3 regions of the Weizmannia acidilactici genome follow, and region 1 is predicted to be linked to each of the others. Evidence: riboswitches for the same ligand, from Rfam matches in the RefSeq annotation. Region 1 holds a riboswitch; each other region holds the start of a gene.
What was found. A riboswitch is a leader RNA that binds a small molecule or an ion and turns the genes downstream of it on or off. The one in region 1 is predicted to bind S-adenosylmethionine.

Region 1 (4,341 bases):
GCCTCTCCTTTTCCAAAATGACCTTCCCGCACCAGTTGATGCGCTTGATTTTACTGGAACAGATCTACCGCGCGTTCCGGATTATCAGGAATGAACCGTACCATAAGTAACGTCGATAATGGGACGATGCAGGTTGTAGCGTAAACCAAAGCCTTAACCATTTTAAGAAGTTGAGTTAAGGATTTGGTTTTTTGTGTTTCTCGGTCTTTGCAAAAGACTTCTTCCTCATATTTCCATTGTCAAATTGTTTATCATTATTCTAAAGAATTATAATAAAATATGATATTATTATATTAAGACTCATAAAGCGTTTTCCCGGGTTGCACCTGCCATTTGTGTAACGGGAAGGAGCGCCTGGATCATATTGCAAATACAGGGGATAAGGAGAAGGTTATCATGAGTAACAGACAGGAAAAAACAGACGCTATCTTAATTGGTGCCGGAATCATGAGCGCGACTTTAGGAACATTGTTGAAGGAGTTAGCACCGGAATGGGAAATCACAGTGTTTGAGAAACTCGCAAACCCAGGGGAAGAAAGCTCAAACGAATGGAATAATGCGGGTACGGGCCATTCTGCGCTGTGCGAACTCAACTATACACCCGAGAAATCTGACGGATCTGTAGATATTCGCAAGGCTGTAAAAATTAATGAACAGTTTCAGCTTTCAAGACAGTTTTGGTCTTATCTTGTAAACAGCAAGCTGATCAGTAATCCGCGGGACTTTATCAGGCCAATTCCTCATATGAGTTTAGTTCAAGGGGAAAAAAATGTTACTTTTTTAAAAAAACGTTTTAAAGCGCTGTCAAGCCATCCCCTGTTTAAAGGGATGGAATTTTCAGATGACCCGGAAAAACTGAAGGAATGGATTCCGCTTATCATGGAAGGCCGTACATTGAATGAACCGATAGCGGCAACAAAAATCGATTTCGGGACTGATGTCAATTTTGGCGCTTTAACACGCATGTTGTTTGACCACTTAAAGAATACAAACGTCGAGGTCAACTACAAGCACATCGTGAAGGATATTAAGCGTACCCGCGAAGGCTTGTGGGAAGTGAAAGTGCATGATATCAAAAACGGTAAAATCGAATACCACACTGCAAAATTCGTCTTTATCGGTGCTGGGGGCGGAAGTCTGCCTTTACTGCAAAAAACCGGTATTCCTGAATCAAAACATATTGGAGGGTTCCCGGTAAGCGGATTATTTATGGTATGCAAAAATCCGGAAGTTGTAGCGCGGCATCATGCAAAAGTATACGGTAAAGCGAAGGTCGGTGCTCCTCCAATGTCGGTTCCGCATCTTGATACAAGATATATTGATCATAAAAAATCGTTGCTGTTTGGGCCTTTTGCCGGCTTCTCGCCAAAGTTCTTAAAAACAGGTTCAAATTTTGATTTATTAGGTTCTGTAAAACCGAATAATGTTTTCACGATGTTAGCGTCAGGTGCAAAAAACGTCCCATTGATAAAATACCTGATCCAGCAGCTTTTGTTATCAAATGAAAAGCGTCTGGAAACGTTACGGGAGTTTATCCCGAACGCCAAACTTGAGGACTGGGATATCGTGGTAGCCGGCCAACGAGTACAAGTGATCAAAGATACTGAGGCTGGCGGTAAAGGAACACTACAATTTGGTACGGAAGTTGTCACTGCCGCTGATGGATCGGTAGCTGCATTGCTTGGTGCTTCTCCGGGTGCTTCGACTGCTGTTCACGTGATGCTTGAGGTAATCGAAAAATGTTTCCCGCAACATATGAAAGCGTGGGAACCGAAAATAAAAGAAATGATTCCTTCTTATGGCGTGTCACTGGCGGAAAATCCGGAGCTTCTTCAAGAAATTCGTACTACGACAGCACAGACGCTTGGCCTGAGCGAAAAAGAACCGGTTTATCATTAATGCTTTGGATGCGGAACAAAGGGACTGAACGAAAAAGTTAAACAATTTTTCTTCAATGGACAATTGTTTCTACTTAAAGAATTGGAATAGAACATCATTGAAAATAAAACATAGAACCATTGATCAATCTTTGGATTGAAGGTTCTTTTTTCAATATTCGCAGTTAGAGAGGCTTCCGGAATCATATAATAAATGTAATGGCGAATGGATTTACTCTCTGCAGCTTATTCTTAAGTCAGTGTACAAAGCCCAAGCAATGACATTGACGAAAGTATCATTTCGATAGTATGTTTGGCCTGTTTTTTCAATAAATTAAAAAATGTTTTGGCTTTTCCGTAAAATTGTTTAAAGTAAATAGGGCTTGCTGAATGAATCAGATGCAAGCCAAAATTCGGTTATCAAAAGACAAAATAGTGTTTTGTAAAAACTTCAAAAAAAGAACTCTGAGCTTTCGCTCCAGGTTCATGATGAGAAATTGGAGAGCTACAACTGTTTCACTTGTCTCCTGAAGGCGTGCTCGAATAAGGTCCAGCCCGTATTTACGCTTGCCTTCACCAAATTTGCCTTCAACGGCATTACATTCAGAAAAGGTGCCCCCTTTCTTGGTTTTTTAGTTTTGGTTAAACTCAATTATACCAAAGGATGGGGCCCTTTTTTTATTTTAAATTACAATTTTACTTTCGTAATTGGGATCATATTTCTTTTTTACCCTTGCTGCAATCACCATGGCGGCTGTTCCTGTGTGAGACAAATCCGATAAAATCAATTGGAATATATTGATTTTTATATTCAGATTCAGTAAAATAAAGATGTTGCTAAAATAATGAATATTTCTTATCAAGAGTGGTGGAGGGACTGGCCCAATGAAACCCGACAACCAGCATTTTTAAATGTATGGTGTTAATTCCAGCAGATATCCATCTGTAAAGATAAGAAAACAACAACATACTCGAAAAGAGTAAAGTCGTTTTCTTATGCGGGAAACGGCCTTTTTTGTGTCTGCTGGATGGGAAAAGAAAGGAGGGAGGTGAAATTCGGAATATTCGACAAAGCAACATTTTTATCTCTACATATCTGGTTTGTTGAGTGCATGAGCACGGATTCCACCTAGTGTCTGCATTTTGCAGTCCAGGCTGTTCAACTGCTATATGGGATTTTGCCAAAAGGAGGGATGAGATGGACTGGACCGTTATACAGCAAAGCATGCCTATATTTATTAAGGGATTCTGGCTGACTTTGCGGCTTTCGTTTTTCGGCATTCTTGGTGCGGCCGTTGCAGGCTTGTTGTGCAGTTTTGTTCAGTATTTTAAGGTTCCGGTATTGCGGCAGATCGTTTCGGCTTATGTAGAATTGTCGCGGAACACGCCATTATTGATTCAGTTATTTTTCCTTTATTACGGTCTGCCGCAGGTCGGGATAAAATTTCCCGCTGAAATCTGCGGGATTATCGGCCTTATTTTTCTGGGGGGCAGTTATATGGCTGAAGGGTTTTCCGGCGGACTGAACGGCGTGCCGAAAACACAGGTTGAGTCAGGGCTCGCGATTGGGCTGAACCAGTTTCAGCTGGCACGCTATATCGTTTTTCCCCAGGGATTGATGCTCAGCGTCCCTGCGTTTGCCGCAAACGTCATTTTTTTAATCAAGGAAACTTCCATTTTTACAGTCCTTGCCATTCCGGAATTGACCAATACGGCACTTGACTTAATCGGTATGTACTACCACACAAACGAGTACTTGTCATTGCTCGTGCTGGCGTATGCTGTCATTTTAATTCCGCTGTCCATCATACTGACATGGTTAGAAAAGAAGGTGCGTTATGGGACATTCGGGAATTAATATCTTCTTTGAAGGAGCCAACTTTATACGGTTATTGGGCGGATTATATGTCTCGGCTAAAATTGCCCTTTTGGCCATTCTCTTTGGCGGTGTGCTTGGCATTGTTTTAGGGGTCTTGCGGACATTGCATAATCCGCTGCTGAGGATGATTCTGCGGCTGTATTTGGAATTTTTCCGCATTGTGCCGACCATTGTACTGCTGTTTTTGTTTTATTATATTCTGCCGCAAAGCTTTAACATTAATTTCAAGGCAGATACGGTCGGGACACTCGTATTCAGTTTATGGATGGCTGCTGAAATGAGCGATATCGTCCGCGGTGCGTTGATTTCCGTTCCCCGGCACCAAGTTGAAGCCGGAAAAGCAATCGGTTTAAATCCATTTCAGCTCTACCGGTACATCCTTCTGCCGCAATCGGTCCACTTGATGATTCCGGCTACCATTAATCTAATGACCAGAATTATTAAAACGACCTCCCTGCTGCTGTTGATCAGCGTGGTGGATGTCATCAATGTCGGGCAGCAGATTATTGAAGCCAACAGCCACCGTTATCAGGACGGCGCTTTCTGGGTTTACGGTTTTATTTTTATTTTATATTTTATTTTATG
Region 2 (4,341 bases), on a different contig from region 1:
TCCGCGAATCCGAGGCATTTATCTGCGAATTCTCCAAGCTTACTCGTTTATCTGTTCAAGTGAAAAAACGCGGCCAGGCTTTAAGCCATAGGCCGCGGATCTTTTTCCAGATGGTGGATACGTTCTCTTCCAGTTTGTGGATGACTTTATATTCGCTATGAGACGTTTGATTCATTGCAATTCAGACTGAGCTGTCATCACATGGTCCTGGGCGTGGATCATCAGAAGATTCGGCGCATTTTGGCCGGCCAAAGTTTCTTTCTCTGCCAGTTTCAGATGGCGTCCGGCTTTATCAAAGTCAAAATTGCTCGGCGGTATCCAACGCTTCATATGTTCCACCTCTTGCGTTGCCACCATGTTAAATCAATGAAATACCGCTTCTTCATTATCCAACAACGTTCACCTTCCTCTTTTTATAGACGTAAGCGGAAGGGCGGGCGGTGATTACAGCCTGTTTTACTGGTGAAGGTACCGCCCGGGTTTTGCAGGAATGGGTCAAAAATTTTTTGGGCCGGTCGTCTTTTCAAATTTGAAAGATTTCCCGGTTAATCAAACTCGGCGGGCATTGTCCGAGCAGCCCTTTTGTTAAATTTTCAACGGCCAGTTTTGCCATCGCATAGCGCGTTTCGTGCGTGGCCGAGCCGATATGCGGCAGTGTGACGACATTTTCCATTTTTAAAAGCGGGTTATCGGGTGAAACGGGTTCCTGTTCGAAAACATCCATCCCTGCGGCATAGATTGTTTTACGCTCAAGCGCCCTGATTAAAGCAGCTTCATCAACGGTCTGGCCCCTTGACCCGTTCACGAAGACGGCCGTTTTTTTCATAAGCCTGAATTCGCGTTCCCCGATGAGATGGCGGGTTTCAGGCGTAAGTGGCGTCATGAGGCAGACAAAATCGGACTTTTGCAAAAGCTCATCCAGCCCGCAGTATGTTGCGCCATATCTATTTTCTGCCTCCATATTCCGTGAACGGTTATGGTACAAAATGTTCATGTCAAAGCCGAAATGTGCCCGCTTTGCGATTTTGCCCCCGATTCTGCCCATGCCGATGATGCCGAGCGTTTTATGGTGGACGTCGATGCCGTACTCGGCCTGCGAAACCGGCGCTTTCCATCTTCCTTCTTTGACAAACCGGTCGAGTTCCGTAAATCTCCTTGCGGCGGCAAGCATCATACCGAAGATGGTGTCCGCCGTCGTATCGTCCAGGACGCCAGGTGTGTTTGTTGCCATAATGCCGCGTTTTGTCAGCTCGGGGATGTCCAGATTATCATAGCCGACTGAAATATTGCTTACAATTTTTAAGTTGGGCGCGTGGTCCAGCAGCCCGCTGTCCACCCGGAGTCCGGACCCGAGCAGCCCTTCCGCTTCCTTTAAATCGGGCAGAAGATCCGTATATGTATGGCAGTCCGGTATATGTTTGATTTCAAAATGCTCCCGCAGAGATTCAATAAGGTCTTCTGGCATTGCGCTGTATACGATAACTTTCATGATAACCCCCCTCTGTTTCTGATCGTGAATATGGAATATTCTTATTTTACCATAAAAAACAAAGCCTGGTTCTCAGGCTTTGTCAAAATCAGTTACCCCCAAATTTCTTTTGCGGTCTCCACGATGTATTTTAACTTTTCCCACTGCTGCGCTTCTGTTAAAAGATTGCCGTGGTGGGTGGAGGCAAATCCGCACTGGGTACTGATGCAGAGCTGTTCAAGCGGAACGTATTTGGCAGCTTCCTGAATTCTGGCTTTGATGGTTTCTTTGTCTTCAAGTTCGCCTTTTTTGGAGGTGAAAATCCCGAGCACGACTCTCGGGCCGCCTTCCGGAACATATTTTAACGGTTCAAAGCCGCCGGAACGTTCATCATCGTATTCAAGGAAGAACCCGTCCACTTTTTCTTTTGCAAAGAAACTGGGAGCAATCTTATCATATGGTCCTTCAAAAGCCCAAGTCGATTGGTAGTTTCCGCGGCATAGATGGGTTGTAACAACCAGGTCTGCCGGTTTGCCTTCAAGAACACCATTTGCAACCCGTAAAGCCAGGTCGATTAATTTTTCTCTTTCCAATTCACTGTCGGAAAATGGAAGTTTTGGTGAACAAAGGCCGGCAACATAGACATCATCAAGCTGCAAGTAACGGCAACCGGCATCATAAAAAGCTTTGATTGCATCCCGGTAAGCTTGAATGATATCTTTTGCATATTCTTCAATATCCGGATAAATTTCTTCATTGCGAATGCCTGCATTGAAAAATTGGTTTGGACTTGGGATGGTCATTTTTGCAATCGCTCGATCACCAACAATTTCTTTAAACTCTATAAAGTCTTTCAAATGTGGATGATCAGGATTAAAGGAAACTTTTCCGGTTACACGGACATCATATGCTTCTGTTTCAACACCGACAAATCGATAACCATGTTCAGGGATGTAACCTTCTACCCCGTTTAAATGTTCCATGAAATCCGTATGCCAAAATCTCCGTCTAAACTCGCCATCGGTAACAGCTTTTAGTCCAATTTCAATTTGTTTATCAACAATTCGTTTAATTTCTTCCGTTTCAATTGTTCTTAATTCCGCCGCAGTAATGGTTCCTTCTTGAAATTTTTTTCTGGCCTCATGGATTCTTTGTGGCCGAAGTAAACTCCCTACATGGTCTGCTTTAAATGGTGCTTTCGCAATGGTTTTTGTTGTCATTGTTTTTCCCTCTTTCTGCAAATTTTTTAAACCGGCTGCTGTGCGCAGAAAGAAATTGCTTTTATGTACGGCCGTGCAATAAAAAAACCTCTTCTTGGCATAAGAAGAGGTTAGGATGCGAAATGAAACCGATACTCTTCTTATCTTCAAGCAATTTGCTTTCTGGAATTGGCACAGTTCTTCAAAAAGACCGCTGCCGAGGCTTCAAAGGGCCAGTCCCTCCACCTCTCTGGATAAGAATTTTTTTAAAATTATTTAATTTACTATCATTTTAAATGTTTTAAGTGATTTTGTCAAGATGAAAATTAGTTTAATTTTAAAAATATAGGCGGTAAAATTGGGTACAAAAGATTGAAATATAGGGCCGGTTAAAAATATAATAAATAGTAAGTAAAGAGGAGGGATTTTATGGAGGCCTTACAAACAAGGCAAAGGTCGATGTTCCAGAAAGTGCTCTGGGTATTTGCCGTTTCGCTGCTGTTTGCGACAGCAGGTTTATATACGGGAAGATTCGTGCCGCCGGGGTTAATGATGCCGCTGATGGTTGCGGAAGTGGCCATGATCATTGCCGCTTTTTGGCTGAGAAGGCGGAAGAGCGTCGGCTATTTATTTGTCTATGCGTTTACGTTTATATCCGGCATTACGACGTACCCTGTCGTTGCTTATTATGCATCCGTGGCCGGAGCTGAAGTGGTACTGCTCGCTTTCGGTTCCACCTTTGGCATTTTTGCCGTCATGGGTACAATCGGCGCGGTTACAAAAAGGGACCTCGGCTTTTTAAGCACGGCATTGCTCGTTGCATTGCTGGCGCTCATTTTCATCGGGATTTTCAGCATTTTCAGCCCGCTTACTCCAACCGGCCTGCTGGCGTGTTCCTTTATTGGTGCAATTGTTTTTTCCTTGTATATTGTATATGACTTTAACCAAATGAAGCACCACAGTATAACGGAGGAAATGGTTCCGCTTTTGGCTTTAAATTTGTATTTGGATTTTGTAAACCTGTTTATTAACATTTTGCAAATCCTCGGCATTTGGGGAAGCGACGACTAAACTGGACGGATTTAAAGAAAGCGCCCGCCATTAAACGGCAGGCGTTTTCTTTTTCACATTTTGTATGATAAAACCGCTTTCCGGCAATGTCGGGATTTTATTCAGCGGAATGTTTAAATTTTGCGCCGGGACATCATAATCAATTTTATTGACAAGAAAATCAAGGGTAGCTTTCATGATTTCCAGCGTAATCCCTTCGCCTGGGCAGCGGTGGCCTCTCGACGGATCCGAACCGCCGTGGGGAATAAAATTAAACAGGCTGCCGTTCCAGTCCCGGAAACGTTCCGGCCGAAACACATCAGGATCCCCCCAAATCTTTTCATCATGGTTCGTGCCGTACATATCGAGCAGCACAAGCAGCCCTTTTTTAAACTCATAGCCGTTCCATGTAAAATTTTTGCGGACTTTTGCGCCTAAGAAAGGGCCGAATGGGTAAAAACGCCTGACTTCCTGGGCAAACCATTCGATGCGTTGTTCGTCCCCGCCTTCTAACCACCCTTTATAGCGGGGATGCTCAAGTAAGGAAAGGGCTGCAAAGGTAATGAAGGTGGCAATTGCGGTGATCGGGCGGAGCACATTGATCAGTTCCACGGCTGCTATTTG
Region 3 (4,341 bases), on a different contig from region 1:
TCATGACGCTGATTGTGTTGCTGACGATCCCGCTCAGCATCTTGGCGACGGCGTTTGTGGCGAAGCAATCGCAAAAACATTTTATCAGGCAGCAGCGGGCGCTCGGAGCGGTCAACGGCCATGTTGAGGAAATGTACACGGGCCACCAAATTATCCGCGCTTTCGGCCATGAAGAAAAAACGATTCGCAAATTTGAAGAACTGAATGATAAGCTGTATGAATCAGGCTGGAAGGCGCAATTTATTTCCGGGACAATGATGCCGCTAATGAATTTTGTCAACAATATCGGCTATATGTTTGTCGCTGTTGCCGGTGGCATTCTTGTCACAAAAAACAAGATTGAAGTCGGCGATGTGCAGGCGTTTATCCAGTATTCGCGGCAGTTCTCACAGCCGATTACACAAACGGCCAACATTGCGAATATCATCCAGTCGACGATTGCTTCTGCAGAACGCGTATTTGAAATTTTGGACGAATCGGAAGAAGTGCCGGATGCAAAAGATGCGAAAATACTTGCCCGTCCAAAAGGCGATGTCGTTTTCGACCATGTCCGCTTCGGCTATAAAAACGGCGAGCCGGTCATCGGCAATATGAATATTAATGTCAAGGCCGGCCAGATGGTGGCAATCGTCGGGCCGACCGGTGCAGGGAAAACGACACTGATCAATCTGCTGATGCGGTTTTATGAACTGGACGGCGGCAAAATTACCATTGATGGGATCGATATCCGCGATCTTAAGCGGGATAATTTGCGGACGACATTCGGGATGGTGCTTCAGGATACGTGGCTGTTTAACGGCACGATCCGCGACAATATCGCTTACGGCCGTGAAAATGCTACGGAAGAGGAAATCATCCGGGCAGCAAAAGCGGCGCATGCCGACCATTTTATCCGCGTGCTGCCGGACGGCTATGATACGGTGCTCAATGAAGAAGCAACAAATATTTCCCAAGGGCAGAAGCAGCTTTTGACTATTGCCCGCGCGATTCTCGCCGACCCTGCAATTTTGGTTTTGGATGAAGCAACAAGCAGCGTTGATACGAGAACGGAAGCCGCAATCCAAAAGGCGATGGCCCACCTGATGAAAGGGCGCACGAGTTTTGTTATCGCCCACAGGCTGTCGACGATCCGCGATGCCGATTTGATACTTGTGATGAACCACGGCGATGTGATCGAACAGGGTACCCACCAGTCCCTGCTTGAAAAAGGCGGCTTTTACGCTGATCTTTATTACAGCCAGTTTGCGGCAGGAAGGCAGATTGGTTAAAAAGTTACTTCAGGATATAATGAAAACGGGGCTGTCCCAAAAGTTGGTTAACTGACTTAGGGACATCCCTTTTTCATGCAATGTAAAAATTATCAGAGATTGTTGATGATCGCGAAATTCACTCGCTTTCCTCACGCGTCGTGAGCCTCCTCGCTCGTCCCTCAAGCGCACTGGGTCTCTTCTTGCTCGCTTTTCCCGCAGGAGTCTCGTGAATTTTGCGATCATTATCAAACTACTTTTCAGTGCTTTGGGACAGCCCCTTTTAGTCTGAAAAACAGCATAAACGAACATGCATCGCCGGGCTGTCTTTCTTTAAAATCAGAATCTGATGATTTAATCATCAATACAGGAATGTCTGAATGTTGGACAACGTAATGGCTGACGCTGCCAAGGAATTCCTTAATGCCGCTTCATCCCCTGCTTCCCATGGATGATCAGGTCGCATTATAGGAAGAATTATATTTAATCGTACCGGCAAACCACCGTCTGGCCGGGATCGAGGAAATAGATTTAATAGAGGTGGCAGACGAACCGTTTATTCTTTTTAAGGATGACACTGCACTTCGAGAGGTCATTGATAAACTATGCGTTGAGGCGGGTTTCGAACCAAAGGTGGCCTTTGAAGGATTGGAGGAACGAACTGTCGCAGATCTTGTTGGAGCTGGTTTAGGTGTAGCGCTTATTCCGTTTATCCCCGATGTGAATGAAAGTAAAATCTCAGTCATACGGGTACGAAATCTCCAATGCTCCCGCAGAATTTACATGGTGTGGAAAGCGGAAGGCTATATGTCCCCGGCAGTTACATCTTTTAAGAACTTTATCATTAAAAATCTGTAAATCGTTTTAAGCTGACGGATCATAAAGCGGTGTAGGATGACAAATTCAAAGTTTTGTAGTATGATTAATATGACAATTGAAAATTCTTATCAAGAGTGGCGGAGGGAATGGCCCAATGAAGCCCGGCAACCGCAGATGTCTATCTGAAAGGTGCTAATTCCAGCAGGATTGATTCCTGAAAGATAAGAGGCGTTTGATTGAAAACTTCTTCTTATCGGGGAAGTTTTTTTTCATACATACACAAAGGAGAGGAACAACAGATGAAATACGGCTTTTGGCTGCCGATTTTTGGCGGATGGCTGCGGAATGTTGAGGATGAAAACATGCTGCCGACGTTTGATTACGCGAAAACAGTGACCCAGTCTGCTGAAAAATGGGGATATGACACGACTTTAATCGCAGAACTCTACTTAAATGACATAAAGGGACCTGAAAGCGATTCGCTCGAAGCATGGTCGACGGCTGCTGCACTCGCAGCTGTTACGGAAAAAATCGAAATTATGGCAGCAGTCCGCCCCGGTTTCCACAATCCGGCCGTTACCGCAAAAATGGCGGCAAACATTGACCGCATCAGCAACGGCCGCTTTACCTTAAATGTTGTTTCAGCATGGTGGGAAGGCGAAGCGAAGCAGTACGGCGGCATTTTCACCGCCCATGATGAGCGCTATGACATGACGGAAGAATTTGTGGATGTGCTGAAAGGAATGTGGACAGAAGAGACGTTTTCGTATGACGGCCGTTTTTACAAAATTGAAAATGCGCATCTTGCGCCAAAACCGGTGCAAAAGCCGTATCCGCGTCTTTATGCGGGTGGGGAAAGCGAGCGTGGCAAGCAGGCAATTGTGAACGGTTGTGATGCTTACGTGATGCACGGCGGCACGGTGGAAGAACTGCGCGCCAAAATTGCGGACATGAAAAAGCGACGTGAAGCGGCAGGCAAAAAACCGTTTGAATCGTTCGGCATGGCGGCTTATGTGATTTGCCGCGATACGGAAGAAGAAGCGCAGGCGGAACTGGCCCGGATTACGGATGTAAAGGAAACGAGCGGGTATGCCGGCTACAAAGATTTTGTCAGCAAATCGCAACTTGAGCAGCAAGTAAAATTGTATGATTATTCCGTCTCCAACCGCGGGTTGCGGCCGAATTTAATTGGCACGCCCGAGCAGATTGCTTCCCGCATCAAGGAATTTGAAGATGCCGGTGTTGATTTGCTGTTGTTGCAGTTTTCCCCGCAACTGGAAGAGATGGAACGTTTTTCAAAACAAGTCATGCCGTTATTGGAATAAACAAAAACTGGAAAATAGGAGGAAACTGCGTGGCTAAGATTTATGTTTTGCATGAAAATCAGGAATGGACGGACCATTTGGTAAAGAGGTTCGAAGAATTGGGCCTGCCTTATGAGCTTTGGTTCTTGGATGAAGGGACGGTGGATCTGACTTCGGAGCCGCCGGAAGGGATTTTTTTCAGCCGGATGAGCGCTTCCTCACACACGAGGGAACATACCTATGCCCCTGAACTGACATCGGCCGTTTTGGCTTGGCTCGAGCGACACGGGCGCCGGGTCATCAACGGTAGCAGCGCGCTCCGGCTTGAAGTGAGCAAAGTGAACCAGTATATGGAACTGGAGAAATACGGGATCCGCACGCCGAAAACGATTGCCGCGGTCGGAAAGAAACAAATGATCAAAGCCGCAGAAAAACTTGGGGCCTCTGCTTTTATCACGAAACATAACCGCGCGGGCAAAGGACTCGGCGTCCAGCTTTTTCATTCGGTTGATGCGCTCAAGGAGTATGTTGAAAGTGATGTGTTTGAAGAACCGCGGGACGGCGTGACACTTGTGCAGGAATACATTGAATCACCGGAGCATTACATTACCCGCTGCGAATTCATCGGCGGAAAATTTGTGTACGCGGTCCGGGTGGATACGTCGGGAGGTTTTGAACTCTGCCCTGCCGATGCCTGCCAAATCGGCGGCCTGTTCTGCCCTGCCGGCGAGGAAACGGAACAAAAACCGAAGTTCCAAATTATTGACGATTTTAACGAGCCGATTATTCAAAAATACGAAGAACTACTGCGCGGCAACGGGATCAAGGTTGCGGGCATTGAGTTTATCCGCAATGCGGACGGCGAAATTTTTACGTACGACATCAATACGAATACAAATTATAATTCCGATGCCGAAGCGGCTGCGGGAAAATACGGCATGCTTGAATTGGCCAAGTTTTTGCGGGCGGAA

Region 2: it holds a riboswitch for S-adenosylmethionine, as region 1 does, so the genes downstream of both, GBH70_RS03050 (5-methyltetrahydropteroyltriglutamate--homocysteine S-methyltransferase) here and GBH70_RS11710 (amino acid ABC transporter permease) in region 1, are expected to answer to the same signal.
Region 3: it holds a riboswitch for S-adenosylmethionine, as region 1 does, so the genes downstream of both, GBH70_RS10300 (LLM class flavin-dependent oxidoreductase) here and GBH70_RS11710 (amino acid ABC transporter permease) in region 1, are expected to answer to the same signal.

The regions. Positions count from the first base shown of each region.
Region 1 is NZ_BKZR01000031.1:22,316-26,656, reverse strand. It holds gene rlmH (23S rRNA (pseudouridine(1915)-N(3))-methyltransferase RlmH) at 1-110, shown strand, start outside; gene GBH70_RS11720 (malate:quinone oxidoreductase) at 397-1,899, shown strand; partial or broken gene GBH70_RS11715 (transposase) at 2,273-2,482, opposite strand; SAM riboswitch class I at 2,731-2,835, shown strand; gene GBH70_RS11710 (amino acid ABC transporter permease) at 3,076-3,735, shown strand; gene GBH70_RS11705 (amino acid ABC transporter permease) at 3,716-4,341, shown strand, end outside.
Region 2 is NZ_BKZR01000005.1:74,039-78,379, reverse strand. It holds gene GBH70_RS03060 (PTS lactose/cellobiose transporter subunit IIA) at 172-330, opposite strand; gene GBH70_RS03055 (2-hydroxyacid dehydrogenase) at 524-1,489, opposite strand; gene GBH70_RS03050 (5-methyltetrahydropteroyltriglutamate--homocysteine S-methyltransferase) at 1,582-2,688, opposite strand; SAM riboswitch class I at 2,826-2,928, opposite strand; gene GBH70_RS03045 (Bax inhibitor-1/YccA family protein) at 3,097-3,738, shown strand; gene cypC (CYP152 family fatty-acid peroxygenase CypC) at 3,769-4,341, opposite strand, start outside.
Region 3 is NZ_BKZR01000025.1:19,861-24,201, forward strand. It holds gene GBH70_RS10285 (ABC transporter ATP-binding protein) at 1-1,268, shown strand, start outside; partial or broken gene GBH70_RS17205 (universal stress protein) at 1,601-1,709, opposite strand; partial or broken gene GBH70_RS10295 (LysR substrate-binding domain-containing protein) at 1,731-2,105, shown strand; SAM riboswitch class I at 2,189-2,294, shown strand; gene GBH70_RS10300 (LLM class flavin-dependent oxidoreductase) at 2,366-3,391, shown strand; gene GBH70_RS10305 (ATP-grasp domain-containing protein) at 3,421-4,341, shown strand, end outside.